3 regions of the Achromobacter sp. 1011791174 genome follow, and region 2 is predicted to be linked to each of the others. Evidence: predicted binding sites of a transcription regulator. Region 2 holds the regulator's gene; each other region holds the start of a gene.
The links. Region 2 encodes sigma-54, which starts transcription at its own class of promoters, with help from an activator protein. Its sites were predicted from a motif close to TGGCANGNAANCTGCTTT; they were not measured.

Region 1 (10,403 bases), on a different contig from region 2:
ATGGTCAGGCGCTCGAGCCCGGAACCGAAGGCGAAACCGATGTAGCGCTCGGGATCCAGGCCGAAATTGCGCACCACTTGCGGATGCACCTGGCCGGAACCGGAGATCTCCAGCCAGCGGCCACGGTTCGGCCCCGACGTGAACATCATGTCGATTTCGGCGGACGGTTCGGTGAAGGGGAAGAACGACGGGCGGAAACGCACGACAAGATCGTCGCTTTCGAAGAAGCAACGCAGGAAATCGGTGTACACGCCTTTCAGGTCGGCGAAGGAGATGTCCTCGGCGATCCAGAGCCCTTCCACCTGGTGGAACATGGGCGAGTGCGTGGCGTCGCTGTCGACGCGATAGGTGCGCCCCGGCGCGATGACCTTGATGGGCGGCTTGTGCATGCGGGCATAGCGCACCTGCATCGGGCTGGTGTGCGTGCGCAGCAGCAGCGGCAGGCCGTCGGCGTCCTGCATGTCGACGTAGAACGTGTCCTGCATGGAACGCGCCGGATGGTCCAGCGGGTTGTTCAGCGCGGTGAAGTTGGTCCAGTCGTTCTCGACTTCGGGGCCGTCGGCCACGTCGAAGCCGATGGAGCGGAAGATTTCTTCCACGCGCTCCCAGGTCCGGATCACCGGATGGATGCCGCCCGGCGCGCGGCCACGGCCCGGCAGGGTGACGTCGATGGTTTCAGAAGCCAGACGGGCGTCCAGCTCTGCTTGCGCCAGCGCGGCGCGGCCCAGATTCAGGAACTCCTCGACCTTCTTCTTGGCCTGGTTGATCTGCGCGCCCATCTCGCGCTTTTGCTCGGGGTCGAGTTTGCCCAGCCCCTTGAGCAGCACGGTCAGCGCGCCATCCTTGCCCAGGAAGCGGGCCTTTTCGTTTTCGAGCGCGGCGGCGTCCTTGGCCGCGGCGAAACGTTCTTGCGCCTGGGAGACCAGGTCGTCAATCGATTGAGTCATGAATCCAGCCCTCAAAACGCAAACGGGGCCATGACAGCCCCGTTTGCAGCGATGCGCGATGAGTTAAAGCGCGCGATCAGGCAGCCAACGCAGCCTTGGCTTGCTGCACGATGGCGGCAAAGCCGGCCTTGTCGCGCACGGCCAGATCGGCCAGGACCTTGCGGTCGAGCTCGATCGCAGCCTTCTTCAGGCCGGCGATGAACACGCTGTAGCTGACGCCATGCTCACGGACGGCGGCGTTGATACGCGTGATCCAGAGCGCGCGGAACGTGCGCTTCTTGTTGCGGCGGTCGCGGTAGGCGTATTGGCCAGCGCGCATGACCGCTTGCTTGGCGATGCGGAACACATTACCGCGGCGGCCACGGTAACCCTTGGCGGCGGAAATGACTTTCTTGTGACGGGCACGGGCGGTAACGCCGCGTTTGACGCGAGGCATAGTAGATCTCCCTTAGATCAAGCGAAAGGCATCATGGCTTTCACGGAAGCCACGTTGGTTTCATGGACCGCAGCCGAACCGCGCAGCTGGCGCTTGTTCTTGGTGGTCTTCTTGGTCAGGATGTGACGCTTGAACGCCTGACCACGCTTGATGGATCCGCTGCCGCGAACCTGAAAGCGCTTTGCGGCGCTTTTCTTGGTCTTCATCTTGGGCATGTTGATTCCCTAAACTAAACACTGATTGTTGATTTACATGACGCCAGGTGCCTGACGGCGCCGTGAGCCAGATAAGCCAGACCGGCCTGCCCGCGACGGAATCGAATCCGAAGCCAGGCAAATCCGGGCTTGCTGCCCAGGGCGGCGCGACAAGACTTGTCGAACCTGTTGCCACTTCTGTGGTACTGCTCTGGTATCGCCTTCCAGCGATCACTGCTGCCTGCGCGCGGGGCATTAATCCCGGGGCATTAACCCCAGGGCATTAACCCCAAAGCCAGGCCATGCTCGAAAGCATGTTTCGCAGCGCGTTTCCCCCATGCGCGAAGCCCAAAGGCAGCTCGCGCGCACGCCAGATCCGGGAAAGCCTTTGATTATATGGCGATTTCCGGGCTTTTGTCGAATCGGATAAGGGATCGCCCTGCAATGGCGAGCCAAATCCGGATGCCATATGTCCCTGGATTTCACCAAACCCTCCCTCTCCTCTCACTCCGCCCGGTACTGCACCGCCTGCGCGACATGCCGGGCGCCCAGCCGTTCCGCGCCCTCCAGGTCGGCGATCGTGCGCGCCACCCGCAGCGTCCGGTGCAGCACGCGGGCCGAGCCGCGCAGGCGGCGCATGGCTTGCCGCAGCAACTCCCGCCCGCTCTCGTCCAGCGCGCAATGACAGTCCAGCTCCGCGCCGGCCAAGGCCGCGTTGGGCTTGTCCTGACGTTCCAATTGCCGCCCACGGCAGGCCAGGACCCGCTCGCGCACCGCCGGCGAGGCCTCCCCCGGCGGCCCGTCCAGGTCTTCCGGGGCCACCGGCGGCAAGCGCAGATGCAGGTCGATGCGGTCCAGCAAGGGGCCGGAGACGCGGCCCGCGTAGCGCGCCACCTGGTCGGGCGTGCAGGCGCAGGCCCGCGCCGGATGTCCGCGCCACCCGCAGGGGCAAGGATTCATGGCCGCGACCAGCTGGAAGCGGGCCGGAAACCGCGCCGTGCGCATGGCCCGCGAGATCAGCACCCGGCCGGTTTCCAGCGGCTCGCGCAGCGATTCCAGCGTGCGTCGGTTGAATTCGGGCAGTTCGTCCAGGAACAGCACGCCGTGATGCGCCAGGCTGATCTCTCCGGGCCGGGGATGGGTGCCGCCACCCACCAGCGCCGGTACGGACAGGGAATGATGCGGCGCCCGGAATGGCGGCTGCCCCGCGGGCGCCTGCGCATGACCGGCCAGCGCCGCCACGGCAGCGGCCTCCAGCGCCTGCGTGCGCGACAGCGGCGGCAACAGGCCCGGCAGCCGCTGCGCCAGCATGCTCTTGCCCGCCCCCGGGGGCCCCACCATCAGCAGGCTGTGACCGCCGGCGGCCGCCACCTCCAGCGCGCGCCGCGCCGCCGGCTGGCCGCGCACGTCGGACAGGCAAGGCACGGGCGGCGGCTCGGGCCAGGGCGCCGGCACCGCGTCGGGCAAGGCATGCGCGCCCGTGATGTGCGCCGCCACGTCCGCCAGGCTGCGAGCCGACAACACCCGCAGGCCGGGCACCCAGGCCGCCTGCTCCGCGCTGCCGGCGGGCAGGACGAGCGTCGCGTCGGGCTGATCGCCCGCCACGCCCAGCGCGATCAGCAGCGGCGCCGTGACAGGCGTCAGCGCGCCGGTCAGCGACAGCTCGCCCGCCAGGACCAGGCGCGCCAGCATGGACTCGGACGCCGGCATGGCGGACGGCTTGCCACCCGCGTCGCCTGCGGATGGCGGTTCCGGCAACTGCCCCGATGCCAGCAACAGCCCAAGCGCGATCGGCAGGTCGAAGCGGCCCGATTCCTTGGGCAGGTCGGCCGGCGACAGGTTGACGGTGATGCGGCCGGCAGGAAACTCGAAGCCGCTGTTGATGATGGCGGCGCGCACCCGTTCGCGGCTTTCCCGCACGCCAGCATCGGGCAGGCCGACCACATTGAAGCCCGGCAGTCCCGGGCCGAGATGGGTCTCGACCCGCACGACATGGGCATGAGCGCCGCTGAGCGCGCGGCTGGCGAGTACGGCAAGGGACAAGGCGGCCTCCGATCACGGTCAGCGGCAGGCCAGTATGCCCAAATGCCGACGGCCGCCCGAAGGCGGCCGTGCTGGAAATATCCCGCCCTTGCAGGGCGGGCCCTGCCTGAACCTACTTGCTCAGGGCCGACAGGCGCTCTTCCAGTTGCTGCACCTGCGCCGCCAGCTGGTCGACGCGGGCGCGGGTGCGCGCCAGCAGGTCGGCCTGCACGTCGAATTCCTCGCGCGTAACGAGGTCCATCTTGGTGAAGGCCTGGGCCATCATCGCGCGCACGTTCTTCTCGACATCCGCGGCGGGACTGCGTGCGATCAGGTCGGAAATGTTCTTCTGGATGTCTTCCATCCATTGGGTGCGGGAATTCATGGCAGTACTCCTTGTTGTTGCCTGGCTGGCTCCAGTGTAGTGCGTCCGGACGGACTGCGCCCACCGGCGCGGGCATAGCGCAATGGGCCTCGCCGGCCCTGCGCGGATCCGACGCAAAAAAAGGGCGGACCGCATGCGGTGACCGCCCACAAAGCACAGGAGAAAACCGGGCCGCCTCGCGGCAGCCCCCTACCAACATCGTTACGGGCAGCCCATCTGGGTGGCCGATTGCGCGAACAGGTCGCTGGCCTGCTTGCACTGGGAGGCAAGCTGGGTCTTGTCGGTGACGGCGGCCCACTGCGCCTTGGCGGCTTCCATCTGCTGCTTGAAGCTGGCCACGGCCGGATTGCCATTGCCCAGCTTGTCCATGCAAGCGTTGACCTTGGCGACGTAGGCTTCGCATTCGGCGGGCGTGGCGGCCGACGAGGAAGGCGCCGGCGTCGTGGCGGCCGGCGGCGTGGTGGAAGACGACGATGCGGGAGCCGACGTGGACGGCGCCGCAGGCGTGGCGGCCTTGTCGTCCTTCTTGTCGCAACCCGCCATCAGGACGGCGGCCGCAGCCAGCGCGAGAATGCCCAGGGTCTTGCGTTCGATATTCATGAATTCCTCTTTCTTGCTTGTTTCTTGTAGAGAGGGCCGCCACGCCGGACGCCTTGTGCGGCCCCATTCAAGCCCGTGTCAGGCACAGGCTGGATCCGATTCTTGAGCAGGCGCGTTGCGGCCACAAGCGGCTGCGTGTAAACCCTCGTATCAACGCTTGGCCCCAATTTCCATACATCGGGAATACCTGAAACCCGCCCGGCAAGGGCCCGGCCGGCGCCACGCGCGCGCCTCGCGGCGACGGGCTTTCTGCCCGCCACGCCGCGCCCGGCCTAGCGGCCGCCGTTGCATCAAAGCCCGCCCGCATGCCCACGGCGCGATGAATCGCAACAGTGGCCCGGGCATATCGTCATAACCCGCCAAGGCACCCTCGAAGCTGCAATTGGCAACAACCAGCGCGCCGGAAACACGTTTGGTTTCATCCCTCACCCCGCTCGCCGCCATGCACCACTTCGAGGCTGACAGTCGTGCGTCGACGCACTATATTGGTGCAGCCAGGCACAAGCTGCGCGCCTGCGCGCCCTCTTTCCGGGTATCTCCGGACATGGCATGGAACTTGCTTGATTGACGAGGCCAACGTGCAACCATGAGAGGAAATGCCATGAAACTCATCATCGCCATCATCAAGCCCTTCAAGCTCGACGAGGTGCGTGTGGCTCTGTCCGGAATCGGGGTCCAGGGTCTCACGGTTACCGAAGTCAAAGGTTTCGGCCGCCAGAAGGGCCATACCGAGCTCTACCGCGGCGCTGAATACGCCGTCGACTTCCTGCCCAAACTGCGCGTCGAAGCCGCCGTGCCCGACCACCTGGTCGACCAGGTGATCGAGGCCATCGAAATGGCCGCCCGCACCGGCAAGATCGGCGACGGCAAGATCTTTGCCGCCCCGCTGGAACAAGTGATCCGTATCCGCACAGGCGAAGCGGGCGAAGCCGCGCTGTAAACAACTAAAGCAAGATTCATCGGAGCCTGAAAAATGGATAAAGCAGATATCTCCTGGTTGCTCGTCTCTACCCTGCTTGTATTGATGATGGCAGTGCCTGGCCTGGCGATGTTCTATGGCGGCCTGGTACGCAGCAAGAACGTGCTCTCGGTGCTGCTGCAAGTGCTGTGTACCTTCGTGCTGGGCCTGGTGCTCTGGTTCATCTACGGCTATTCCCTCGCCTTCACCGAAGGCAATGCCTTCTTCGGTGGATTGTCGCGCGCCTTCTTCTCCGGCATGTTCACGCCGGCGGACGGCAAGTACGCCATGTCGAACTCGCTCACCGAGCTGCTGTTCGCCTCGTTCCAGGCCACCTTCGCCGGCATCACCTGCGCGCTGGTCGTGGGCAGCTTCGCCGAGCGCGCCCGCTTCTCGGCGGTGCTGGTCTTCACGGTGATCTGGTTCACCTTCGCCTACGTGCCCATCGCCCACATGGTCTGGTTCGCGTCCGAAACCGCGCCCGGCCTGCTCAATGCGCGCGGCGCGCTGGACTTCGCCGGCGGCACGGTGGTGCACATCAACGCCGGCGTGGCCGGCCTGGTCGGCGCCTATGTGATCGGCAAGCGCGTGGGCTACGGCCGCGAAGCCATGCAGCCGCACAACCTGCCCATGACCTTCGTCGGCGCCGCGCTGCTGTGGGTGGGCTGGTTCGGCTTCAACGCCGGCTCGGCCCTGGCCGCCAACGAAAACGCCACGCTGGCCTTCTTCAACACCATGATCGCGACCGCCGGCGCCGTGCTGGCCTGGCTGATCACCGAATGGAGCATCAAGGGCAAGCCGTCCATGCTCGGCGCGGCCTCGGGCGCGGTGGCCGGCCTGGTCGGCATTACCCCGGCCGCCGGGCTGGTGGGTCCCGCGGGCGCGCTGGTCATCGGCGTGATCGCCGGCGTCGTCTGCGTCTGGGGCGTGAATGGCCTGAAGCGCATCCTGCGCGCCGACGACTCGCTGGACGTGTTCGGCGTGCACGGCGTGGGCGGCATCGTCGGCGCGCTGCTGACCGGCGTGTTCAATGCCCAGGCCCTGGGCGGCCCCGGCCTGGCCGAGCCCGGCATGATCGCTCATCAGCTCTGGGTGCAGCTCGAAGGCGTGCTGCTGACCATCGTCTGGTCCGGCGTGGTGGCCCTGATCGCCTACAAGATCGCCAACGCCCTGTGCGGCCTGCGCGTGCCGGAAGACCAGGAGCGCGAAGGGCTGGACGTCACCAGCCACGGCGAATCGGCGTACCACAGCTGATCCGACCCGCCCGGCGAGCGCCGGGCGTAGCGCAGACAAGAAAGCCCGGAACCTTGCGGTTCCGGGCTTTTTCATTGGGAAGGCCCCGCGCCAGGGAGGCGCCGCAGGCGCCTCCGAAACAGGATCAGCCTGGTCCGAGGGCGTCCAGGTCCACCGGCAAGGCGCGGTTCAACGCGCTGGCCACCTTAATCCGCAAGGCATTGGAATGGGCGCGGCGCACTTCGCGCTTGACGTCCAGCAACTGCTGCGGGTGCATGGAGAACTCGGTCAGGCCCAGGCCCAGCAGCAGCCGGGTCATGCGCGAATCACCGGCCATCTCGCCACAGACCGCCACCGGCTTGCCGGCGCGCTCGCCGGCGTTGATGGTGTTCGCGACCAGGCGCAGCACCGCCGGATGCAGCGGGTCGTACAGGGACGCCACGTCGTGGTCGCCGCGGTCGATCGCCAGCGTGTACTGGATCAGGTCGTTGGTGCCGATGGAAAGAAAATCCAGCGCCTGGGCAAAAGGCTCGATGGCGATGGCGATGGCCGGCACCTCGACCATGGCGCCCACTTCCATATGGGCCGCATAGGCCTGGCCGCGCGCGTCGAGTTCGCGCCGCGCGGCCTCGATGGCGGCCTTGGTGGCGACCACTTCGTGCATATGGGCGATCATCGGGATCAGCAGCCGCACCGGCCCGTGGGCCGAGGCGCGCAGGATGGCGCGCAATTGCGTGGCGAACATCTCGGGGCGCGCCAGGCAGTAGCGGATGGCGCGCTGGCCCAGCGCGGGGTTGGTGGCCACGGTGGCCTCGCCGTCCAGCGTCTTGTCCGCGCCGATATCCAGCGTGCGGATGGTGACGGGACGGCCCGCCATCACCTTCACCACCGAGGCATAGGCTTCGTACTGCTCTTCCTCGCCCGGCAGGTCCGCGCGGCCCATGAACAGGAACTCGCTGCGGAACAGGCCGATGCCGTGCGCGCCGGACGCCAGCGCCAGCGCGGCCTCCTCGGGCAGTTCGATATTGGCGTGCAGCACCACGTCGATGCCGTCCAGCGTGACCGAGGGCACGTCGCGCAGCAGGCTAAGCTCGGCGCGCTCGTCGGCATAGGCGGACTGGCGGCGGCGGTATTCCTGCAGGATGCGCGGCGAGGGATTCACCACCACGGCGCCCGACGCGCCGTCGATGATCAGCGTGTCGCCATCGCGCACCAGCTCGCGCACATTGCCCAGGGCCACCACCGCCGGCACGCCCATGCTGCGGGCCACGATGGCGGTATGGGACGTGGGGCCGCCCAGGTCGGTGACGAAGGCGGCGAAGCGGCCGCCACGCAGGCGCAGCATGTCGGCGGGAGAAATATCGTGCGCCACGACGATCAGGGCTTCGTCGCCGTCCACATGGCCCATGTCCGGCAGCATGGCGGACGTGCCGGCCAGCACATGCAGCACGCGCTCGATGACCTGGCGCACGTCGGCGCCGCGCTCGCGCAGGTACTCGTCCTCCATGGCGTCGAACTGCTGGCCCAGGATCTGGCCCTGCGTGGTCAGCGCCCATTCGGCGTTGTAGTGCCGCTCGGCGATCAGCGCCAGCGTCTGTTCGGCCAGCAGCGGGTCGCCCAGCAGCAGGCTGTGAACGTTGAGCATGGCGCCAAGCTCGCGCGGGGCGTCGGCCGGCAGGGTGTCGGCCAGCAGCAACAGTTCCTGCTGCGCGTCGGCCAGCGCCTGGGTCAGGCGGCTGCTTTCGGCGGCGATATCTTCCGGCGCGATGCGGTAATGCGCCACTTCCAGCGCCGCGGCGCCCATGACCACGGCGCGCCCGATGGCGTAACCGCGAGCCACGCCCTTGCCGTACAGACAGACGACGGGGCTGGCAGCGCCCGCCCCGGACGGGACGTCCCCCTGGGGCGTGACGGCCCCGGCCCGGGCAGCGCCCGAGCCGGCCGGTTCAGGGGACGTTCTATTCCTGCTCACCGAATTTGCTGTCAAACAGGGTTTCGATTTCAGCAAGCGCCAGCTCGGCGTCGGCGCCGGAGGCTTCCAGACGGACCGTCACGCCCAGACCGGCGGCCAGCATCATGACGCCCATGATGCTCTTGGCATTGACGCGCTGCGCGCCGCGCGAAATGAAGATCTCGCTGGAGAACCTGCTGGCCAGCTGCGTCAGTTTGGCGGCCGCCCGGGCATGCAGGCCCAGCTTGTTGCTGATGACGATATCGGTATTGGGCATAGGGATCTTGGTGTCTGCGGCTGTCCGGTATCAGTGTCGGTCGCGGCGGGATGGCCCGCCGCGCGCCGGCTGAAATATTACGCCCGAATGATAGGGCATATTCTTAGCCGTCAGTCTACACGCAAGACGCCCTGCACTCCCCCCGCCAGCGCTTTTTCGCGCGTCTCGGCCAGCGGCAGATTGCGATAGGTCAGCGCCCGCAGCAGCATCGGCGTGTTCAGGCCGGCCAGCACGCAGCACTGGATGCCCTGGGCCTGGGCATCGGCCACCGCGCGCTTGGCGATGTTGGCCGGGGTGGCGCCGATCAGGTCGGTCAACACCAGCACGCCGCCGCCCAACTCCTGGTCCAGGATGTCCTTGAGCACGGCCGGCGCCAGGTCATCAGGCAGGTCTTCCGGCTGGATGTCGTGGATGGCCAACATGCCGTCCAGGTTGCCCATCACGTGGCTGGCGCAATCCCGCATCGCGGCGCCGAGCGGCGCGTGGACAACGATAACAATACCCGTGGTCATGGCAGCAATCCCGCGGCCTCAGGCCGCTGCTTTCTCGAGCGCCTGCGCGAACATGCCGGCGACGTCGAAGCCGGTCTGTTCGGCGATCTCCACGAAACAGGTGGGGCTGGTGACATTGACCTCGGTGACGTAGTCGCCGATGACGTCCAGGCCGATCAGCAGCAGGCCGCGGGCGGCCAGCTTGGGCGCCACCGCCTCGGCGATCTCGCGGTCGCGCGGCGACAGCGGCTGGGCCACGCCACGTCCGCCGGCCGCCAGGTTGCCGCGCGTTTCGCCGGCCAGCGGGATGCGGGCCAGGCAGTACGGCACGGGCTCGCCGCCGATCAGCAGGATGCGCTTGTCGCCCTTGACGATCTCGGGGATGTAGCGCTGCGCCATGATGGTGCGCGCGCCGTTGTCGGTCAGCGTTTCCAGGATGGCGTTGAGGTTGGGATCCTTGGGCTGCAGCCGGAACACGCCGGTGCCACCCATGCCGTCCAGCGGCTTGACGATCACGTCCTGGTGCTTGTCGTGGAAGGCTTTCAGACGGGCCATGTTGCGGGTCACCAGCGTGGGCGCGGTGAACTCGCTGATTTCGGTGATGGCCAGCTTTTCCGGGTGATTGCGGATGGCCGCGCCGGTGTTGAAGACCTTGGCGCCCTGCTGCTGGGCGTATTCCAGCAGATGGGTGGAATACACGTATTCCATGTCGAAGGGCGGATCCTTGCGCATGACGACCGCGCCCAGATCGGCCAGGCGCACATCCCGGGCCTCGGCTTCGCGCCACCAGTCATGGCCGTGCAGGTCCGCCCCGTCGACCAGCTCGATGGGCGTGGCCACGGCGCGGACGGCGCCTTCCTCGATATACAGGTCGCCCTGCATGGCCACGCTGAGCGTATGCCCGCGCGC
Region 2 (10,403 bases):
TCTTCCTGCATGCCGCTCAACCGCGAACGCAGCACCACGGCCACGCCGGCCAGCCCCAGCAGCAGGCCCAGCAGCTTGCGCCAGCTCAACCGCTCGCCCAGCACCGGCCCGGCCAGCACGCCGATCAGCAGCGGATTGGTGCTGATCAGCACCGCGGTGAACGCGGATGACACCCGCGTCATGCCCGACCAGCTCAAACCCAGATACAGGGCGTTGTTCAGCAGGCCCAGCAGCGCCAGCGCGGCGACGTCGCGCCGGCTCGGCCAGCGCCAGCGGCCGCTGGCCGCGGCCACGCCCAGCATCAGCGCGCCGGCGATCAGGAAACGAAACGCCAGCAGGGTCATCGGCGGACAGTCGCGCACCGCGATCTTGGCGGCGGCGAACGCCGAACTCCACAACAGGCAAAACGCGGCGATGGGCAACCAGGCGACAGCGGCTGGAGAATCGGTGCGGGCGGGAGATGCGACGGCGAGCGAGGGGGTTTTCATGCGAGTCCCGGAGAGAGGGCGCCGCCGCTTTGGCGACAGGCTGGCGGCCATTTTGCGCGCCGCCCCATCCATTGACAAATGCTTTATTCAGATTAAAAGTATTCGATAATCGAATGGATAAACCCGCCGCCTGTCCAGGCTGCACGACTGCTTTCCAGGCCCCGCCATGCTCGATCTCGATCTACTGCACAGCTTCGTTTCCGTCGTCGACGCCGGCGGCTTCACGCGCGCCGGCGAACGCGTGCACCGCAGCCAGTCCACCGTCAGCCAGCAGATCCGCAAGTTGGAAGAGGCGCTGGAGTGCGCGCTGTTCATCCGCGACGGCCGCCAGGTCCAGCTGACCGAAGACGGCGAGCGGCTGCTGGGCTATGCCCGCCGCATGCTGGCGCTGTCCACCGAGGTGCGCGAGGCTGTCAGCGGCCGCCAGCGCGTGGACGTGGTGCGCCTGGGCATCCCGGACGATTTCGCGCCCGAGGCCTTGACCGCGCTCCTGGCGGCCTACGTGCGCGAACGGCCGACGCTGCGTCTGTCAGTGCGCTGCGATCTCAGCGCCGCGCTGACGCGCAGCCTGGAGCGCGGCGATCTGGATGTGGCGCTGCTCAAGCGCGAGCCCGGCGCCGGAATGGACACGGGCGCGGCCCTGGCCGCGTGGCCGGAGCTCCTGCATTGGATCGCCGCCAGCGCCTTGCCGCTGCCCGATGTCGAGCCCGTGCCGCTGGTGGCGTTTCCGCAAGGCTGCATCTACCGCAACCGCGCCATCCACGCGCTGGAAGCGGCGGGCCGGCGCTGGCGCATCGCCTATGAAAGCCCCAACCTGCTCGGCCTGCAGGCGGCGCTGGCCGGCGGCCTGGGCGTGGCGCTGCTGGAGCGCCGCTGTCTGGCGCCCAACCTGCGCATCGTGGACACGCATCTGCCGCCGGCGCCGCCCACCGAGCTCGCGCTCTGCCTGGGCCGCGCGGCGCGCGAGCCGGCGCGCCAGGTGGCGCAGACGGTGCAGGCGTTCTGCGCAGCGCAGTGGCGCCAGCCCTCATCCTGAACGGGAACGGCTCCGCCGGACGGCCCAACGGCCGCAAGCCGCCAGGCGTGGAAAGGACACAGGCCGCCTGTGTGTGGAAGGAACCGCGCAGACAAAGGCGCGAAAACCCACGCCGACCCATCCGCACAAAAACAAAAGCCACGGCAGGCGCCGTGGCTTCGTTGGATCAGGAACGGGGTCAGGCTACCGCGACCTGGATGACCGGATAGGTATTGGCCGCCGGCGCGCTGGGCTGTTCAGCCAGGGCGGCGGGAGGATTGACCGGAACGGCGATCGAGCGCACGTCGCAGACGCTGGAGCAACGACCGCCGGGCAGGTATTCCGTGGCGGTGGCTGCGCAACAGCCGCAACAGGTCGCCACGCCCAGCTCGAACTGCAGGTCGGCCAGCGTGGTAGCGCCCGCGTCCACGCTGGCGCGGACTTGGCGTTCGGTGATCGCGTTGCATACACAAATGTACATGAGAATAATTATCGAAAATTATTCTCGAACTGGCAAGCGGCTTGCGCAAAAAAATTGCAACCGAGATGTCACGCAAGTGTTTGAAATCAGGGACGAATTTACAGCCATTCGTCCCTGATTTCAGCGAACCGAGGCCTGCGCCTTGCGCAGCGCCGCCGGCGCGATGCGCAGCGCCTCGCGGTATTTGGCCACCGTGCGCCGGGCGATCACGATGCCCTGGTCGGCCAGCTTTTCCATGATCTGGCTGTCGGACAAGGGCTTGGCGCGATTCTCGTCCGCCACCATCTGGCGGATATGGGTCTGCACCGCCGTGGCCGAGGTGGCGTCGCCGCCGTCGGTCGACACCCCCGCCCCGAAGAAGCGCTTGAGCTCCAGCGTGCCAAACGGGGTGAGCATGTACTTCTGCGTCGTGGCCCGTGAAATCGTGGATTCGTGCAGGCCCAGTTCGCCCGCGATGTCCTTCAGGATCAGCGGTCGCATGGCCGCCGGCCCCTGGCTGAAAAAGGCCGTCTGGCGTTCGACGATGGCCTGGGACACCCGCAGGATGGTGTCGAAGCGCTGCTCGACGTTGCGGATCATCCACTTGGCCTGCTGCAGCTGGGCCTGCAGGCCGGCGTGGGCCGATTCCTTCTGATTGCCCAGCATCTGCGCGTACAGGCCGTTGATCTGCAGGCGCGGCACGGCGGCGCTGTTAAGCGTGACCTGCCAGCCGCGCCGGGTCTTGCGCACGATCACGTCCGGCACGGCGTAGTCGGCGGCCGGCACGGTCCAGGCGCGTCCCGGACGCGGCTCCAGGCGCAGGATCAGGGCGTGCGCGGCGCGGAACCGGGTTTCGTCGCACCCCGCCGCCGCGCACAGACGGGCGACATTGCCGGTGGCCAGCAGCGGCAGGTGACGGGCGCAGATCTCGCGGGCGCAGGCCAGCGCCGCCGGGTCGGCCGCCTCGGGCAGGCGCGTGATGTCCGGGTGGCGCAATTGCAACAGCAGGCATTCCGCCATGTCCCGCGCGCCGATGCCGGGTGGATCGAAGGACTGCAGCAGCGACAGCGCCGCCTTCAGCTCGTCGATATCCGGCTCCAGCTCGGCCGGCAGCCAGCCCAGGATTTCCTCCAGCGGCGAGCCCAGGTAGCCGTTCTCGTCCAGCTCGTCGATCAGCAGGGCGGCCAATGCGGCGTCGCGCGGCGCCGCCCGGGTCAGCATCAGCTGGCCCAGCAGGTGCTCGCGCAGCGTGTCCGGCATGGCGGCCTCGGGCGGGCCGCCGTCCTCGTCTGGGTAGACCCCGCCGGAGCCGGGCATTTCCTCGATGGGCGCGTCGCGCTCGGCCGCCGGCTCGTCGTCCTGCACCGAGGACTCGCGTTCGGACTCTGCCTGCGCCTCGGGCGCCACGGGTTCGTCGTCGCGCTCGAGCAGCGGGTTGTCCGCCAGCACCTGCGAGATCTCGGCTTCCAGCTCGAGCGTGGACAACTGCAACAATCGGATCGATTGCTGCAGCTGTGGGGTCAGCGTCAGATGCTGACCGGGACGCAGTTCTAAAATCGGACGGGTCATAGGTACAATATTTTGCATGATGAATCAGACTTCGCCCGAGCGCGTTCGCCAGGATAGCCGCCTGATCGGCCAGACCCTGCTCAAACTTGCGCTTCCCAGACTCCTCCTGCGCGCGATCGTGATCGCCGTCGCCCTCATCATCTGGTATTTCGTCGCCAACTGGATACTGGACGCGGGCAAGCGCGTGAGCTTCGAATTCCTGCACTCGCTGGGCCAGCCCACGATGGACATGGTGCAGAAGTTCAGCCCCTACCTGTGGTGGGTCGGGGTCGGCATCTGGAGCCTCATCGTCTTCTTCGCGCTGCGCGCCTGGCTGAGCGCCAGCCTGGCCTCCGGCCGCGCCACGCCGGTGCAGACCGAGGTGCTGGCCGAACTGGCGCCGCAGCTGTCCGACGAATCGCTGGGCGTGCTGCGCTGGACCTGGGGCGACCGCGAAGAACCCTTCACCGTGGGCGACCTGCGCCGCTCGCTGTCTGAAATCCGCCACAGCCGCATCGCCAAGATCGACATGGTGGCGCGTCAGGCCGAGATCCTGGAAGGCGGCGGCAAGCCCCGCGCCGGCTCCCGCGACGACGACGCACCGCGCCGCGAACCGCGCGCCGACCGCTACGTCGAGCCGCGCATCGGCCCCGCCCGATAAGCGACACCCTTCCGCGCAACCCGCCAGAAGCCGCCGTCCAGGCGGCTTTTGCATTTCAGTGCGCTGCCAGCAAGCCGCTCCTATACTGGCCTGCCACGCTCGCGCAACCGCGGGCCGCGCGTCATACCGACACCATGCGCCGGCGGCCCCGCCGCGGCGACCGCGCGGCCGACCTCCTGGAGTCCGCTTTCCATGTTCCGTACTTCCGTCCGGTTCGCCGCCAGCATGGCGCTGGCCTGCTCTGCCGCGCTCTCGTTCAGCGCGCCGGCGCGGGCTGCCTGGCCAGACAAGCCCATCACCTTCGTCGCCCCGTTCACCGCCGGCGGCGCCAATGATCTGGTCGCCCGCATCATCGCCAAGGCGGTCGGCGCCGCGCTGAACCAGCCCGTCATCGTCGAGAACCGTCCCGGCGCCGGCGGCGTGATCGGCGCTGCCCACGTGGCGCGCAGTCCGGCCGATGGCTACACCTACCTGGTCGGCAGCAACGGCACCGTCACCAACAGCCTGATCCGTTCCGACCAGCCGTACAAGGACGAGGCGCTGACGCCCGTGGCGCTGCTGTCGATCACGCCCTCGGTGATCGTGACCCACCCGTCCAACCCTGCCAAGAACCTGAAGGACTTCGTGGCGCGCGCCAAACAGGCCAAGACCGATCGCATCACCTTTTCCACGGCCGGCAACGGCAGCACGCCGCACTTCGTGGCCGAAATGCTGAAGGAAGCCACCGGCCTGCCGGTAGAGCCCATCGCCTACAAGAGCGGCTCGGAAGGCGTGAGCGCGGTGATCGGCAACCAGGTCGACGCCACCTCCGAGGCCAGCATCGTGACGCTGCCGCTGGTCCAGAGCGGCAAGCTCAAGGCGCTGGCCACCACCTGGGACAAGCGCATGGCCAGCGCGCCGGACATTCCGACCACGGCCGAGGCCGGCTTCGGCACGGTGCGCATCGGCCACTGGGCCGGCCTGTACGCGCCGACCGGCACGCCGGCGGACGTGCTCGACAAGATGAACGCGGCGGTCGAGCAGTCGTTGCAGACGCGTGAAGTGCAGGATGCGTTGCGCCAGAGCAGCATCGAGCCGGGCGGCGGTTCGCGCGCCAGCTTCGCCGAGTTCGCCGCCAACGAGCGCAAGCGCCTGGGCGAAGTGGTCAAGAACGGCCATATGCAGACGCAGTAAGCGCCTGAGCCGGAGCGCGCTCATGCTGTTGCGCGTCCGGCTGCGCGAGCCCCGCGCCACCGCGAAACGCGTGACTCGCGCCGCGCCTGCCGGCCTGTCGAAAGAACCAGGGAATACCCTGAGGCGCCACCGTAAGACAGATACGTCCCCGGCTTTTTCATTTGCGCTTGCACAAAAAGTATGTTTGACTAGCATCCCTATGGCCGCTAACCGCAACCCCCTCGCGATTGCCACCGGACGCTACGACGCTCCGGTCGCCGGCCTGCGCGCTTCCTTCCTCAGCGTTGCCTCCTTCGCCGCGCTATCGCTATACCTACCGATCGGTTGCCGGGCCTAGTGCCTCGTGGTAGCTCGGCAGCCACACGCTCGCCACACGCGTATTCCCCTTTCTTTTCCTGTTTTCAAGACTGAATCCTGCCGGCCTGGCCAGTAGTTTCCGGGCATATCCACGGCAAATCCAGGCGCCAGACCGTCATCCGGGCGCGCGCCGCTTGCGGGACCCCGTCCCCGGGATTCAAAAGAAACCGATCGAGGTGTAGAGATGATGCTTGCCAACCCCGCCACCAAGTACGTACCGTTCAAGCCCTTCGCCGGCGACTATGCCGAGCGCACCTGGCCCAGCCGCCGCATCACGCAGCCGCCCATCTGGATGAGCACCGATCTGCGCGACGGCAACCAGGCCCTGATCGAACCGATGAGCGTCGAGCGCAAGCTCCGCTTCTTCGAGCAGCTGGTGAAGATCGGCTTCAAGGAAATCGAAGTCGGTTTCCCGTCGGCCTCGCAGACCGACTTCGATTTCGTGCGCAAGCTCATCGACGAGAAGCGCATTCCCGAAGACGTGACCATCATCGTGCTGACGCAGTCGCGCGAAGACCTGATCAGCCGCACGGTCGAAGCCGCCGCCGGCGCCAGGCAGGCCATCGTCCACTTGTACAACGCCTGCGCCCCGGCGTTCCGCAAGGTCGTGTTCAACATGAGCCGCGACGAAATCAAGAACATCGCCACCACTGGCACGCGCCTGGTCAAGCAATACGTGGCCCAGCATCCGGAAACGCAGTGGCGCTACCAGTATTCGCCTGAAGTCTTCAGCACCACCGAACCCGAGTTCGCGCTGGAGGTGTCCAACGCCGTCGCCGACGTCTGGCAGCCCACGCCCGACTGCAAGATGGTGCTGAACCTGCCCGCCACCATCGAGGCCACCACGCCCAACCTGTACGCCGACCAGATCGAGTGGATGCACAAGAACCTGGCCCGCCGCGACAGCATCGTGCTCAGCGTGCACCCGCACAATGACCGCGGCACCGCCGTGGCCGCCGCCGAATTCGCCGTCATGGCCGGCGCCGACCGCATCGAAGGCTGCCTGTTCGGCAGCGGCGAGCGCACCGGCAACGTCGACCTGGTGACGCTGGCCTTGAACCTCTACACGCAAGGCGTGCATCCCGGCCTGGACTTCTCGGACATCGACGAAGTGCGCCGCTGCGCCGAGTACTGCAACCAGCTCCCCGTGCACCCGCGCCATCCTTACGCCGGCGACCTCGTGTTCACCGCCTTCTCCGGCTCGCACCAGGACGCCATCAAGAAGGGCTTCGCGCAGCAGAAGCCGGACGCCGTCTGGGAAGTGCCGTACCTGCCGATCGACCCGGCCGACCTCGGCCGCAGCTACGACGCGGTGATCCGCGTGAACAGCCAGTCGGGCAAGGGCGGCGTGTCCTATCTGCTCGAACAGGAACACGGCCTGGTGTTGCCGCGCCGCCTGCAGATCGAATTCAGCCGCGCCATCCAGCGCGTCACCGACGAAACCGGCCGCGAAGTCACGGCCGACGATGTGCACACCATCTTCAACCGCGAATACCTCGAACAGAAGTCGCCGTGGAAGCTGGTGCGCCATCGCATCGACGGCAATCCGTCGGCCGGCGAAGGCCAGCACTTCAGCATCGAGGCCGAACTCGAATACAACGGCGAACGCCGTGTCGTGACGGGCAAGGGCGACGGCGCCATCTCGGCATTCGTGGCCGCGCTGGGCGTGCCGGTGCGCATCATGGACTACCACGAGCACGCCATCGGCACCGGCACCGACACCCGCGCCGCGTCCTACGTCGAACTGCGCGTGGGCGATTCCGGCACGGGCTTCGGCGTAGGCATCGACCGCGACATCGTCACCGCCTCGTTCCAGGCCGTGCTGAGCGCCGTCAACCGCCACATCAACGCCGGCGCCGACGCCACCGAACAAGAAACCGCCGAGGCCGCGTGATCCGCGCCCAGGCATGAAACGTCCGCGGCGGCGCGCCACATGCGCCGCCGACCGCCCGCCGCGCGCACCAGCGCCGGGCGCGAGGGAGACGAAGCAGCCCGCAGCAGCCAAACAGGCTGTTACGGGCTTTTTTCATGGCCGGGCCGCCCCAAGAAAAAGCGCCCCTTCGGGGAGCAGCAGCGCGCGCAGGGCGCGCGGCTTGGGGGTATTTCATTGTGCCGGACCGTCTGAATAGACAAAGCCCCTTGCGGGGGCTTTGCATCACGCCACGGACTCAGCCGCGCGGCCAGATATCCGCAGCGCCGATGTCCGGCGCCTGCGCGGCCAGCAGCCGTTCGTGCATCCAGGCGGAGATGGCCAGCGTGCGATGGTCCGCGTGACGCGGGCCGACCACCTGCAAGCCCACCGGCAGCCCTTGCGGCCCTGTGGCGAAGGGCAGGTTCAGGCAGGGCAGGCCGAACAGCGTCCAGCCGCGCGAGAACTGCGGATCGCCCGTGCCCAGGTCGGCGAAGGGCGCCTCGCCGCTGGCGCTGGGCGTGAGCAGCACGTCGTAGCGGTCGAACCACAGGTCCACCCGCGCGCGCACCTCGGCGGCGCGCGCCAGGTTGCGTTGATGTTCCTCGGCCGTGATGCGCGCGCCGGCTTCGAGCACGGACTGGATCTTGGCGCTGAGCTGCGCGGCGTGCTCCAGGCGTTCGTAGGCCAGCGATTGCGAGGCCTCGTAGGCCATGATGTCGGCATGCAGCTGCACCAGCATGCAGTCGCCGGCCGGCGGCTGCGGCACTTCCTCGACCTGGGCGCCGGCCCGCGCCAGGATGGCGGCGGCCTGCGCATAGGCTTCCTTGGTCTCGGCCTGCGCGTGACGCCATTGCAGGCTGCGGTACATGCCGATGCGCGGCTTGGCGTCGTAGTTCAGGTCCAGCATGCGCGGATCGCGCATCAGCACCGACGCGAACAGGGCGATGTCCGGCACCGAACGGGCGAAGCCGCCCACGGTGTCCAGCGATTCCGCCAGGCTCTTGACGCCGGCGCGCGGAATCGCGCCGAAAGTGGGCTTGAAGCCGACGATGCCGCAATACGAGGCCGGACGGATGATGGAGCCGGCGGTCTGCGAGCCCAGCGCGAAAGGCACCATGTCGTCGGCCACCGCCGCGGCCGAGCCGCTGGACGAACCGCCGGGCGTATGGGCCTCGTTGCGCGGATTGCGCGTGGGGCCGGCCGTGTAGGTGGCGAATTCGGTGGTGACGGTCTTGCCGACCACGACCGCGCCGGCGCCTCGGCACAGCGCCACCGCGGCGGCATCCAGGCCGGGATGATGGCGTTCGTAGATGGGCGAGCCGTAGCGCGTGGGCAGGTCGACGGTGTCGAACAGGTCTTTCACGCCGATGGGCAAGCCGTGCAGCGGACCGCGCAGCGGGCCCTTGTCGAGCTGCTCGGCATGCTCCAGCGCCGCCTGCTTCTGCAGCGCGGTCCAGGCATGGATGGTGTTTTCGCGTTGTTCGATGCGCGCGAAGCAGGCGCGCACCAATTGCACCGCGGTCAATTCGCGCCGTTGCAGCTTGCGCGCCGCGTCAAGCGCGCCAAGTCTGTTCAAGGCAATGGACATTTGCTTTCCTCGTTCCCGGTGCCGCGCCCTGCGCGGTACTGACTTACGCACCCGGTCCCCTTGACCGTGGCCCGCGTGCGCGGACCTGCCAATTCATGCGACGCGTCAATTAGGAAAACTACCGAAAAACCCCGGTGATTTTCATGACTCGCGTCATGCTCGCGCATGTTGGCTTCGTGTTGTTGCGTTGCTCCCAGCATAGCGCAAACCCGTGCAACACAAAGGTCATATTTGTCTTGTAAGATGAAATCGTTTTCAGCATATAAGCAAAACACAGAGACATGGCCGCGCGTCCGTCGCCCCGCTTTTCCATCATCGAAGTGGCCCGCAAGGCAGGCGTCTCGCCGGCGACGGTTTCGCGCGCGTTCAACCAGCCCGAGATCGTGCATCCGGACACGCTGGCCCATATCCGCAGCATCGCCAAGCGCGCGGGCTTTCGCCCCAACCGCGTGGGTCGCAGCCTGCGCTCGGGCAGCACCCGCACCATCGGCCTGATCCTGCCCACGCTGTCGAACCCGGTGTTCGCCGAGTGCTTCGAGGGCGCCGAGCGGCGCGCGCGCGAATCCGGCTACAGCGTCATGCTGACCGCCACCGGCTACGACCCCGCCGTGGAATCGGCGGCCGTGCAGGGCCTGATGGACCATCAGGTCGACGGCCTGATCCTGACGGTGGCCGACGTGGCCAAGAGCGCCACGCTGGACGATCTGGACAGCGCCGGCATGCCCTACGTGCTGGTCTACAACGAATCGGCCTCCCATCCCTATGCCTCGGTCGACAACCGCGCCGCGGCCTGTGACATGGTCACCCACCTGGCCCAGCTGGGCCACAAGCGCATCGCGCTGGTGACCGGCCCGCTGACGGCCTCCGACCGCGCGCGGCGACGCCTTGTCGGCGCGCGCGCCTGCGCCAAGAAACTGGGCCTGGACGCCGTCCAGCACATCAGCATGAGCTCGCACACCGGCAGCGACGTCGAGGCGCTCAAGGCCGCGCTGCGCGGCAAGCAGGCGCCCACCGCGCTGTTCTGCTCCAACGACTTGCTGGCCACCGCAGTCATCGCCGACCTGGTCGGGCTGGGCCTGTCGGTGCCCGCCGACATCTCGGTCTGCGGCTTCGACGGCATGCGATTCGGCGCCTTGCTCACGCCGCCGCTGACCACGGTGGCGCAGCCCAGCGACGGCATCGGCCAGGCGGCCTGTTCCAA
Region 3 (10,403 bases), on a different contig from region 2:
CACGCCCGCCAAGTCAGCTTGGCCGGCTCGGCCGAGATGGCCGCGTGCTTGAGTTCCGGCTGGCGGGAGATGGGATCCGCCGCGTCATGCGTCAGCGCGTTCACGCCCAGTCCGGCCATGTAGGCGCTGCCCCAGTGCATCGGCAGGAAGGCCTGGCCGGGCCTGAGTCCCTCGTCCGGCCGCGCCGGCAGCACGATGCTGCCACGCCGCGACTTGAGCCGGGCCAGCGCGCCGGGCGCGAGCCTGAGCCTGCGCATGTCCTCCGGATGCAGCGACACCCAGGGCTCATCCACATGCTGCGTCAGCGCGCGGGCGAGCGAGGTGCGCGCCAGCGTGTGCCAATGGTCGCGCAGCCGTCCCGTGGTCAGCTTGAGCGGGTAATGCGCCGACACGGATTCGACGGGCGGCCGGTAGCCCAGGTCATGGAAACGGGCGCGCCCGTCCGGCGTGGGATAGCGTCCATCGCCATACAGGCGCGCCCTGCCCTGCCCCGCGCGATACGGCCACTGCTGCGGACCGTCGCGCTCCAGCGTCGGGTAGTCCAGCGCGCTGTAGTCCAGGTCCCGGCCCGCCGTCATCCTGGCGTGCTCGGCGTACACCTCGCTTTCATCGCGATAGCCGAACAGCGCGGCCTTGCGCGGCGCGATGCGGGCCGCCAGCCTGAGCGCGACCGCCTGCGCCAGCCGCCAGTCGGGCATGGCGTCGCCCGGCGGCGCGATGGCGGCCCGCACGCGGCTGATGCGGCGCTCGGAATTGGTCATGGTGCCGGATTTCTCCGGCCAGGTCGCGGCGGGCAGCACCAGGTCGGCATGGGCCAGCGTCTCAGCGCCGGCATAGGCTTCCTGCACGATCACGAAATCCGCGCGCGCCAAAGCGGCGCGCGCGCGGGCCTGGTCGGGCATGGACTGGGCCGGGTTGGTGGCGGCGATCCACAACACCTTGATGCGGCCCTCGCGCGCGCGCTCGAACAGCTCCAGCGCGCTGGCGCCGGGCGCTTCGGGCAAGGCGTCCACGCCCCATAGCGCGGCCGCCTCGGCGCGGTCGCCGGCGTCGGCCGGATCGCGGTGCCCGGGCAGCAAGGTGGCCATGCCGCCGGCCTCGCGTCCGCCCATGGCGTTGGGCTGGCCGGTCAGCGAGAACGGCCCCGCGCCCGGCCTGCCGATCTGGCCCGTGGCCAGGTGCAGATGGATCAGCGCGGTGTTCTTGTCGGTGCCGCTGGCCGACTGGTTCAGGCCCATGGTGTACAGCGACAAGGCAGCGCCCGCGCCGCCGAACCAGCGCGCGGCCTGGATGATGTCCCGCGCGGGAATGCCGCAGACCTCGGCGGCCGCGCCGGGCGTGAATTCATGGATGCGGGCCTTGAGCGCCTCGAAGCCCGAGGTATGGGCGCGGATGTAGTCCTGGTCGACCAGTCCTTCCCACACCATCACGTTCAGCATGGCGTGGAACAGCGCCACGTCCGAGCCCGGCGTCAGCGGCAGGTGCAGATCGGCGCCGGAGGCCGTGTCGGTGCGGCGCGGATCGACCACGATGAGCTTCATGCCGGGCCGGCTCGCGCGGGCGGCCTCGAGCCGGCGGAACAGCACCGGATGGGCATAGGCCATGTTGGACCCGGCGATCAGCACCGTGTCGGCCAGTTCCAGGTCCTCGTAGCAGGCGGGCGGCGCGTCGGCGCCCAGCGTGCGCTTGTAGCCCGACACCGCGCTGGACATGCAGAGCCGCGAATTGGTGTCGATGTTGTTGGTGCCGACCAGCGCTCGCGCCAGCTTGTTGAAGACCGCATAATCCTCGGTCAGCAGCTGGCCGGACAGGTAGAAGCCGACAGAATCCGGCCCGTGCCGGACGATGGCGTCGGCCAGCCGGTCGGCAGCGATGTCCAGCGCCTGGTCCAGCCCGATCGGCTTGCGCGGCTCGTCCTTGCCCGCGCGCCAGGACGCGGCGAGCACGCGCGCATGATCGGCGCGGACCGTGTCGGCCAGGGCCAGGCCCTTGCTGCACAGCCGGCCGTGGTTGGCGGGGTGGCTGTCGTCGCCGCGCACCGCCAGCACCGCGCCCTGGCTGACCCGCACGCGCACGCCGCAGCCCGTGCCGCAGTAGCAGCACACGCTGGCTACCTCCGCGCCCTCGTCCCGCGCCGGATGGATGCTGACCGGAATCGCCGCCGCGTCCATGGCTAGTCCAGGTCCAGGCTGACCACGCCGGCCTCGACCCGGACAGCGACCGCCCGGGCGCAGCCCACGTCGGGCGCCTGCGCCTGGCCGCTGTCCAGGTCGATTACCCAGTTGTGCAAGGGGCAGGTGACCGAACGGCCGTGCACCAGGCCGGCCGACAAGGGACCGCCCTTGTGGGGACAGCGGTCGATCAGGGCGAACACCTCGTCGCCATGGCTGCGGAACACGGCGATGTCCTCGCGGCCGGGACGGCGCACGATGCGGGCGCCCTGCGGCGGAATGTCCTCGACCCGGCAGATCTCGGACCAGTTTTGCGTGATGGTGGCGGTTGTCATAGCGGCGCTCATGCGGAAAGGATCTCGAACTCGCGCGCGGCGGGCGCCCCGGCCGTTCTCTCGCGCCAGGGATCGGACTCGAAGGACAGGGCGAAGCGCAGCCGCGCGTACAGGAGCTTGCGGTTTTCCGGGTCCTCGACCACCTGCCGCCTGGCGTGCTCCAGGCCGACGCGGGCCAGATAGTGCACCGTGCGTTCCAGGTAGAAGGCTTCCTCCCGATAGAGCTGCAGGAACGCGCCGGCATACTCCAGCACCTCGTCCTGCGTCTGCACCTTGACGAAGAACTGGGCCACCTCGGTCTTGATGCCGCCGTTGCCGCCCACGTACAGCTCCCAGCCCGACTCCACCGCGATGATGCCCACGTCCTTGATGCCCGATTCGGCGCAGTTGCGCGGGCAGCCCGACACCGCCAGCTTGACCTTGTGCGGGCTCCACATGCCCACCAGGTCCTTCTCCAGCGCGATGCCCATGCCCGTCGAATCCTGCGTGCCGAAACGGCAGAACTCGCTACCGACGCAGGTCTTCACGGTGCGCAGGCTCTTGCCGTAGGCGTGGCCCGAGGGCATGTCCAGGTCCTGCCAGACCTTGGGCAGGTCTTCCTTGCGCACGCCCAACAGGTCGATGCGCTGCCCGCCCGTCACCTTCACCATGGGGATCGCGTACTTGTCCGCCACGTCGGCGATGCGGCGCAGCTCGGACGCATTGGTCACGCCGCCCCACATGCGCGGCACCACGGAATAGGTGCCGTCCTTCTGGATGTTGGCGTGCATGCGCTCGTTGGCCAGCCGGGACTGGCTGTCGTCGCGCGCCTCGCCCGGCCAGGTGGACAGCAGGTAGTAATTGATGGCGGGACGGCAGGTCGCGCAGCCGTCCGGCGTGCGCCATTCCATGAAGGCCATCACATCGGCCACGCGGGTCAGGTGATGCTCGCGGATGGCGCGGCGCAGCTCGCCGTGGGTATGCGAGGTGCAGCCGCACACCGGCTTTTCCGAGCGGGGCTTCACGTCCGCCGCGCCGCCCACGCAGTTGATCAGGATCTGTTCGACCAGCCCCGTGCAGGAGCCGCAGGAGCTGGCCGCCTTGGTGTGTTTCTTGATCTCGTCCACCGTGAACAGGCCCTGCTCGCGGATGGCCTTGACGATAGTGCCCTTGCAGACGCCGTTGCAGCCGCATACTTCGGCGCTGTCCGCCATGCCGGCGGCACGGCTCTCGCCCGCGTGACCGGTATCGCCCACGGCGTGTTCGCCGAACATCAGCTGGTCGCGCAGCGCGCCGATCTCCTTGCCCTCTCGGATCAGCCGGAAATACCAGGCGCCGTCGGCCGTGTCGCCATACAGGCAGGCGCCCACCAGGCGGTCGCCCTGGATCACCAGCTTCTTGTAGACGCCGGCCGAGGGATCGGCCAGCGTGATCGCCTCGGTCAGGCCGTCGCCCACGAAATCGCCGGCCGAGAACACGTCGATGCCGGTCACCTTGAGTTTGGTGGACGTGACGCTGCCCTCGTAGCGCCCGATGCCATGCAGCGCCAGATGGTTGGCGGCCACCTTGGCCTGCTCGAACAGCGGCGCGACCAGGCCGTAGGCCATGCCCCGGTGCCTGACGCATTCGCCCACGGCATAGATGCGGGGATCGTAGGTCTGCAGCGTGTCGCTCACCACCACGCCCCGGTCCACATGCAGGCCGCAGCTTTCGGCCAGCTCGGTGTTGGGCCGTATGCCCACGGCCATCACCACCAGGTCCGCGGCGATCTCCTCGCCATCGGCGAAGCGCAACGCGCGCACCCGGCCGTCATCGCCCGCCAGGATCGCCTGCGTCTGGCGCTGCATCAGGAAGCGCAGCCCCCGCGCCTCCAGGCTCTGCCGCAGCAGGCCGGCGGCCGCGCCGTCGAGCTGGCGGTCCAGCAGCGCTTCGCCCAGGTGCACCACGGACACGTCCATGCCGCGCGCGGCCAGGCCATTGGCCGCTTCCAGGCCCAGCAGGCCGCCGCCGATCACCACGGCATGGCGGTAGCGCGCGGCCGCGTCGATCATCAGGTTGACGTCGCGGATATCGCGGAACGTGACCACGCCGTCCAGCTCGCATCCCGGCACCGGCAGCATGAAGGGATTCGATCCGGTCGCCAGCAGCAGGCGGTCATAGGGCAGCGTGGCGCCATCGTCGAGCTGCGCGATGCGCCGCGCCCGGTTCAGGCCCGTGACCTTGCGGCCCAGCAGCAGCCGGATACCGTTCGACGCGTACCAGTCCTCGCGGTTGAGGATGATGTCGTCCAGCGTCTGCTCGCCGGTCAGCACCGGCGACAGCAGGATGCGGTTGTAGTTGACGTGCGGCTCGGCGCCGATCACGGTGATGTCGTACAGGTCGGGCGCCAGTTTCAGCAGTTCCTCGACCGCGCGGATGCCGGCCATGCCGTTGCCCACCACCACCAACTTCTGTTTCTCTTGCATGATGTCCCTCTCAGCCTGTAGTTCCGGATGCGCTCAGGCCACGGCCCGTGAGGCTCCGGCGTCGTCCGGCGCGCCGCCCTCGGCCCTGCCGGCCTGGACGCCGGACTCGCGAGCCGCCGCGTGCTCCGGATTGCCATGGCGGCGGTGCAGGAAGTCCACTACCGCGGCGCGGCAGGCGAGGTAGACCGCGTCATTGGCCAGTGCCACGCGGTCGCGCGGTCGCGCCAGCGGCACGGCCAGGATCTCGCCGATGGTGGCGGCCGGCCCGTTGCCCAGCATGACGATGCGGTCCGACAGCAGCACGGCCTCGTCCACGTCGTGCGTGACCATGATGGTGGTGGTGCGCGTCTTGGCCACGATCCTGAGCAGCTCGTCCTGCAGATGCGCGCGCGTCAGCGCATCCAGCGCGCCGAACGGTTCGTCCATCAGCAGCACGCCCGGCTCGATCGCCAGCGCCCGCGCGATGCCCACGCGCTGCTTCATGCCGCCGGAGATCTCGCGCGGCAGCTTGTTCTGCGCGGGCAGCAGTCCCACCAGTTCCAGCGCCGCGCGCGTGCGCTCGGCCAGCCGGGCGCGGTTTTCGCTGCCGCCGAACACGCGCTCCACCGCCAGGTGCACGTTCTGGAAGCAGGTCAGCCAGGGCAGCAGGGAATGGTTCTGGAACACCACCGCGCGGTCGGGCCCGGGTCCGGTGATCTCGCGCTCGGCGCACAGCAGCACGCCAGTGGTGGGGCGCGTCAGGCCGGCGATCAGGTTCAGCAGCGTGGACTTGCCGCAGCCCGAATGCCCGATCAGCGTGATGAACTCGCCCTGGTCCACGGTCAGGTCGATATCGCGCAGGGCCACGAAATCGCCCTTGCGCGTGGCGAAGGTCTGGCCCACGCGTTCTATGCGTACATGCTTCTTCATGCGGCTACTCCTCGGCGTAGGTAAAACGGCGCGCCAGCGCGACCAGCAGCGTTTCCAGCGCCAGCCCCACGATGCCGATCACGAAAATGGCGATGACGATGTGCTCGACCTTCAGGTTGTTCCATTCGTCCCACAGCCAGAAGCCGATGCCGGTGCCGCCCGTCAGCATCTCGGCCGCCACGATCACCAGCCAGGCCGTGCCGATGGACAACCGCACGCCGGTCAGCACATAGGGCAGCACCGCCGGCAGCAATACCTTGGTGACGACCTTCCATTCCGACAGATTCAGCACGCGCGCCACGTTCAGGTAGTCCTGCGGCACGCGCGTCACCCCAACGGCGGTATTGACGATCATGGGCCAGATGGAACAGATGAAGATCGCCCAGATGGCGGCCGGATTGGCGGCCTTGAACAGCAACAGGCCCAGCGGCAGCCAGGCCAGCGGCGACACCGGCCGCAGCAGGCTGACGATGGGCGAGAACATGGCGCGCAGCGCGGCATAGCGACCGATGGCGAAGCCCGCCGGTATGCCCACGATGGCGGCCAGCCCGAAGCCGACGGCCACGCGCTGCAGCGAGGCCAGCAGGTTCCAGCCTATGCCCTTGTCGTTGGGCCCGTTGTCGTAGAAAGGATCGGCGAACAGCGCCTGGGCCGCGTGCCAGGTGACGCCGGGCGTGGGAATCTCGGGAATGCCCATGGCCACCGCCTGCCATGCCAGCACGAACACCGCGAATCCAGCCACCGGCCCGGCCACGGCCTTGAGCAGGGCCTCGACGCGGTCGCGCCAGAAGGCGCCCGTCCGGCCCGCGCCCGCCATGCCGGAGATCACATTGAACATATCCTTCTCCCTCGTTGCGGCGCTCAGGCCTTGACCTTGAAGCCGTCGGCATAGGCCGCCGGATCGCTGCCGTCCCAGGCCACGCCGTCGACCAGCGTGGACTTGCGCATCTCGCCGGCGGGCAGCGCCACGCCCACGGCCTGCGCCGCCTGGCGGTACACGTCGATGCGATTGATCTGCCGGGCCACGGCCAGGTAGTCGGGATGCGTCTTGAGCAGTCCCCAGCGCTTGTGCTGCGTCAGGAACCACATGCCGTCGCTCAGGTAGGGGAAGTTGGCCGCGCCATCGGCATGAAAGCGCATGGCATGCGGATCGCTCCAGGACTTGCCCAGGCCGTCCTCGTAGCGGCCCTGCATGCGGCCGACGATGCCGCCGGCATCGGTATTGACGTAGGACTTGGCCGCGATGGTCTCGGCGGTCTTCTGGCGATTGGCTTCGGACGCGTCGATCCACTTGCCCGCCTCCAGCACCGCGGCGGTGACGGCCCGCGCCGTATTGGGATGGCGCGCCACGAACTCGGCGCTGGCGCCCAGCACCTTTTCGGGATGATCGGCCCAGATGCCCTGCGTCGTGATGGCGGTGAAGCCGATCTTGTCCATGATCGCGCGCGCGCCCCAGGGCTCGCCGACGCAGAAGCCGTCCATGTTGCCCACGCGCATGTTGGCGACCATCTGCGGCGGCGGCACGGTGATGGCCTTGGCGTCGCGCATCGGATCGATGCCATGCGCCGCCAGCCAGTAATACAGCCACATGGCGTGGGTGCCTGTGGGAAAGGTCTGGGCGAAGGTGTATTCGCGCTTGTCGCTGGCCATCAGCCTGGCCAGCGACTCGCCGTCGCGCGCGCCAGCCTGCAGCAGCTTGTTGGACAGGGTGATCGCCTGGCCATTCTGGTTCAGCCCCATGAGCACCGCCATGTCCTTGCGCGGACCGCCGATGCCCAGGTGCACGCCGTAGACCAACCCATACAGCACATGAGCGAAATCCAGCTCGCCGTTCATGAGCTTGTCCCGCACGCCGGCCCAGGAAGCCTCCTTGGACAGCGTGATGGTGACGCCGTGCTTCTTGTCCAGGCCCAGCGCCGAGGCCATCACCACGGACGCGCAATCCGTCAGCGGGATGAAGCCGATCTTCACCTCGGTCTTTTCCGGCGCATCGGTGCCGGCCGCCCAGGCGCCGGCGCGCACCAGCGGATCTACCAGGGACAACAGGCCCGCGCCCGTCGCCGCGCGCGCGGCCCCCGCGAGCCAGCTGCGGCGTCCGGCATCGGCGCCATCGCGCGGGTCGGGTTTCGGGGCGTGTTCCGAACGGTCATGGTGTGACGACATGGGCATGGCTCCTGGCAAAAAAAAACGCCCCGCCCGCCACGGACCGGATCCGGTGGCGGGCGAGACGTCGTTGTCCCTGGCCGCGAATGCGCGGCGTTCAGCGTGGGCGACCGTCGTTGGCCGCCACTACCCCACAAGCAAGCGCCGTGCCAACCCCCGCCTCCCCCGGGCGCGGACCGGCGCAAAGTCCGTGATACCGCATGGATACTGGCTTGACGGCCGATCGACGCGGGCGCGGACCGACACCTTGCGGACACACACGGATGCGCCACAACGTGCGCCGGCGCACCAAGCCTGTGCGCGCCATGCCCCGCGCTTGTGCGCGGCGCGCGGCGGTCGCGCGCGCCGCGGCATGGCATGGAAATTGCGTGATCACCGCTATCCGGATTTGCAGGATCGAACGCCCCATGCTGAAAGTCATGCTGCTCAACGATGGCGAGGGACGCGCGGCGTCGCTGCGGCAGACGCTGGCGGCCGCGGGCGTGCTCGTCGTGGCCGAGGCCGCGCCGGGCATGGATCTGGCCGCAGCGATCGAAGACGCCGCTCCCGATGTGGTGCTGATCGACAGCGACGCGCCCGGGCGAGACACGCTGGAATATGTCTGCGTGGCCAGCGAGCACAGCGACCGGCCGGTGGTGATGTTCACCGGCGACGGCACGCGCGCGGCCATCCGCGAGGCGTTGCAGGCGGGCGTGGCCGCCTACGTGGTCGGGGACGTCCCCGCCGCCCGCATCGAAAGCCTGCTGACCGTGGCGATCGAACGCTTCGCCGTGGAGAAGTCCCGGCGCGAGGCGCTGCGCGAAGCCAAGCTTCGGCTGGCGGACAGGCAATGGGTGGAAAAAGCCAAGGGCATCCTGATGCAGACCCGCTCAATTTCCGAGGACGAGGCCCACCGGCTGTTGCGCGAACGCGCCATGCAGGCCCAGAAGCGCCTGGGCGAGGTGGCGCGCGAGGTCGTTGAGTTCAGTCAATGGCTGGGCCCAGGCTGAGCGCTAATAAGTTTTGGATATATGAATTCAATAAATCAAAAGTTGTGGGGATGAAACCCCATCCCTATGATCGACTGACATTTGCCGGGCCAGCCCGGAGCGGGTTTATTCCATGAAGCTCTTCCCCCTGTTCGCCGATCTGAACGGCCGCCCCGCGCTGGTCGTGGGCGGCGGCGCCGTTGCCGAACGCAAGACGCTGGCGCTGCTCGAAGCGGGCGCCGCCGTGACCGTGGGCGCGCCCGGGCTGACGCCCGCCCTGGCCGCGCTGGCCGCCGACGGCCGCATCCGTCACCATCCGGGCCGGTTCGACCCCGCCTGGCTGGACGCCGTCTGGCTGGTCGTGGCCGCCACCGACGACACCGGGGTCAACCGCGAGGTATCCGAGGCCGCCGAGGCCCGCCGCCTGTTCTGCAATGTGGTGGACGATCCGGCGCTGTCCTCGTTCCAGGTGCCGTCCATCGTGGACCGCTCGCCGGTGATCGTGGCGATCTCGTCCTCGGGCGTGGCCCCGGTGCTGGCCCGCCGCCTGCGCGAACGCATCGAATCGCTGTTCGACCACACACTGGGCCAGCTGGCCGGACTGGCCGAGCGCTACCGCCAGCGCATCCGCGCCGGCCATCCCGACCTGGGCGCCCGGCGCCGCTTCTACGACTGGCTGCTGGACGGCCCCGTGGCCGGGCTGCTGCGCCAGCAGCGGCCGGACCAGGCCGAGGCCGCGCTGGCCACCGCCCTGGACCAGCCCCTGCGCCCCGCCGAGGGCAGCGTGGTGCTGGTGGGCGCCGGACCGGGAGACCCCGGCCTCTTGACGCTCAAGGCGCTGCGGGCGCTGAACGAGGCCGACGTGATCATGTACGACCGCCTGGTCAGCGATGACATCATGGCCCTGGCGCGGCGCGACGCGACGCGCGTGTCGGTGGGCAAGCAGCCCGGCGAAGACCATCACGCCACCCAGGCCCGCATCCACGCGCTGCTGGTCGAGCACGCGCGCGCCGGACGCCGCGTGGTGCGGCTCAAGGGCGGCGACGCCTTCATCTTCGGACGCGGCGGCGAGGAACTCGAATACCTGCGCGAGCACGGCGTGCGCTATGAGGTGGTGCCCGGCATCACGGCCGCGCTGGCCTGCGCCGCCTACGCCGGCATTCCGCTGACGCACCGCGAGCACGCGCAATCGGTGCGGCTGGTGACGGCCCACTGCCGCGACGACGAAGACAACCTGGATTGGCCCGCGCTGGCCCGCGAAAAGCAAACGCTGGCGTTCTACATGGGCGTGGGCCAGCTGGACGCGCTCAGCCGCCGGCTGATTTCGCACGGCCGCGCGCCGGACACGCCGTTCGCGCTGATCGAGAACGGCAGCCGCCCGGAACAGCGCGTGCTGTCGGGCGCAGTGAAGGA

Region 1: a site for sigma-54 is predicted at 5,130-5,147, ahead of AC6LJ5_RS23920 (P-II family nitrogen regulator). Genes of this name have one in related genera too.
Region 3: a site for sigma-54 is predicted at 8,157-8,174, ahead of AC6LJ5_RS16495 (CmpA/NrtA family ABC transporter substrate-binding protein). Genes of this name have one in related genera too.

What each region holds. Positions count from the first base shown of each region.
Region 1 is NZ_JCBANH010000088.1:13,195-23,597, forward strand. Features, by position in the region: gene pheS (phenylalanine--tRNA ligase subunit alpha) at 1-947, opposite strand, end outside; gene rplT (50S ribosomal protein L20) at 1,024-1,383, opposite strand; gene rpmI (50S ribosomal protein L35) at 1,401-1,598, opposite strand; gene AC6LJ5_RS23905 (YifB family Mg chelatase-like AAA ATPase) at 2,082-3,620, opposite strand; gene AC6LJ5_RS23910 (accessory factor UbiK family protein) at 3,733-3,984, opposite strand; gene AC6LJ5_RS23915 (DUF5339 family protein) at 4,186-4,584, opposite strand; gene AC6LJ5_RS23920 (P-II family nitrogen regulator) at 5,186-5,524, shown strand; gene amt (ammonium transporter) at 5,558-6,796, shown strand; gene ptsP (phosphoenolpyruvate--protein phosphotransferase) at 6,921-8,630, opposite strand; gene AC6LJ5_RS23935 (HPr family phosphocarrier protein) at 8,734-9,003, opposite strand; gene AC6LJ5_RS23940 (PTS sugar transporter subunit IIA) at 9,114-9,515, opposite strand; gene gshB (glutathione synthase) at 9,534-10,403, opposite strand, start outside.
Region 2 is NZ_JCBANH010000102.1:8,041-18,443, reverse strand. Features, by position in the region: gene AC6LJ5_RS25560 (DMT family transporter) at 1-488, opposite strand, end outside; gene AC6LJ5_RS25555 (LysR substrate-binding domain-containing protein) at 655-1,524, shown strand; gene AC6LJ5_RS25550 ((2Fe-2S)-binding protein) at 1,703-1,984, opposite strand; gene rpoN (RNA polymerase factor sigma-54) at 2,105-3,532, opposite strand; gene AC6LJ5_RS25540 (hypothetical protein) at 3,549-4,172, shown strand; gene AC6LJ5_RS25535 (Bug family tripartite tricarboxylate transporter substrate binding protein) at 4,365-5,345, shown strand; gene leuA (2-isopropylmalate synthase) at 5,887-7,596, shown strand; gene AC6LJ5_RS25525 (amidase) at 7,871-9,202, opposite strand; gene AC6LJ5_RS25520 (LacI family DNA-binding transcriptional regulator) at 9,484-10,403, shown strand, end outside.
Region 3 is NZ_JCBANH010000044.1:16,431-26,833, reverse strand. Features, by position in the region: gene AC6LJ5_RS16520 (nitrate reductase) at 1-2,171, opposite strand, end outside; gene nirD (nitrite reductase small subunit NirD) at 2,174-2,506, opposite strand; gene nirB (nitrite reductase large subunit NirB) at 2,515-4,950, opposite strand; gene AC6LJ5_RS16505 (ABC transporter ATP-binding protein) at 4,984-5,859, opposite strand; gene ntrB (nitrate ABC transporter permease) at 5,864-6,697, opposite strand; gene AC6LJ5_RS16495 (CmpA/NrtA family ABC transporter substrate-binding protein) at 6,721-8,028, opposite strand; gene AC6LJ5_RS16490 (ANTAR domain-containing response regulator) at 8,430-9,011, shown strand; gene cysG (siroheme synthase CysG) at 9,124-10,403, shown strand, end outside.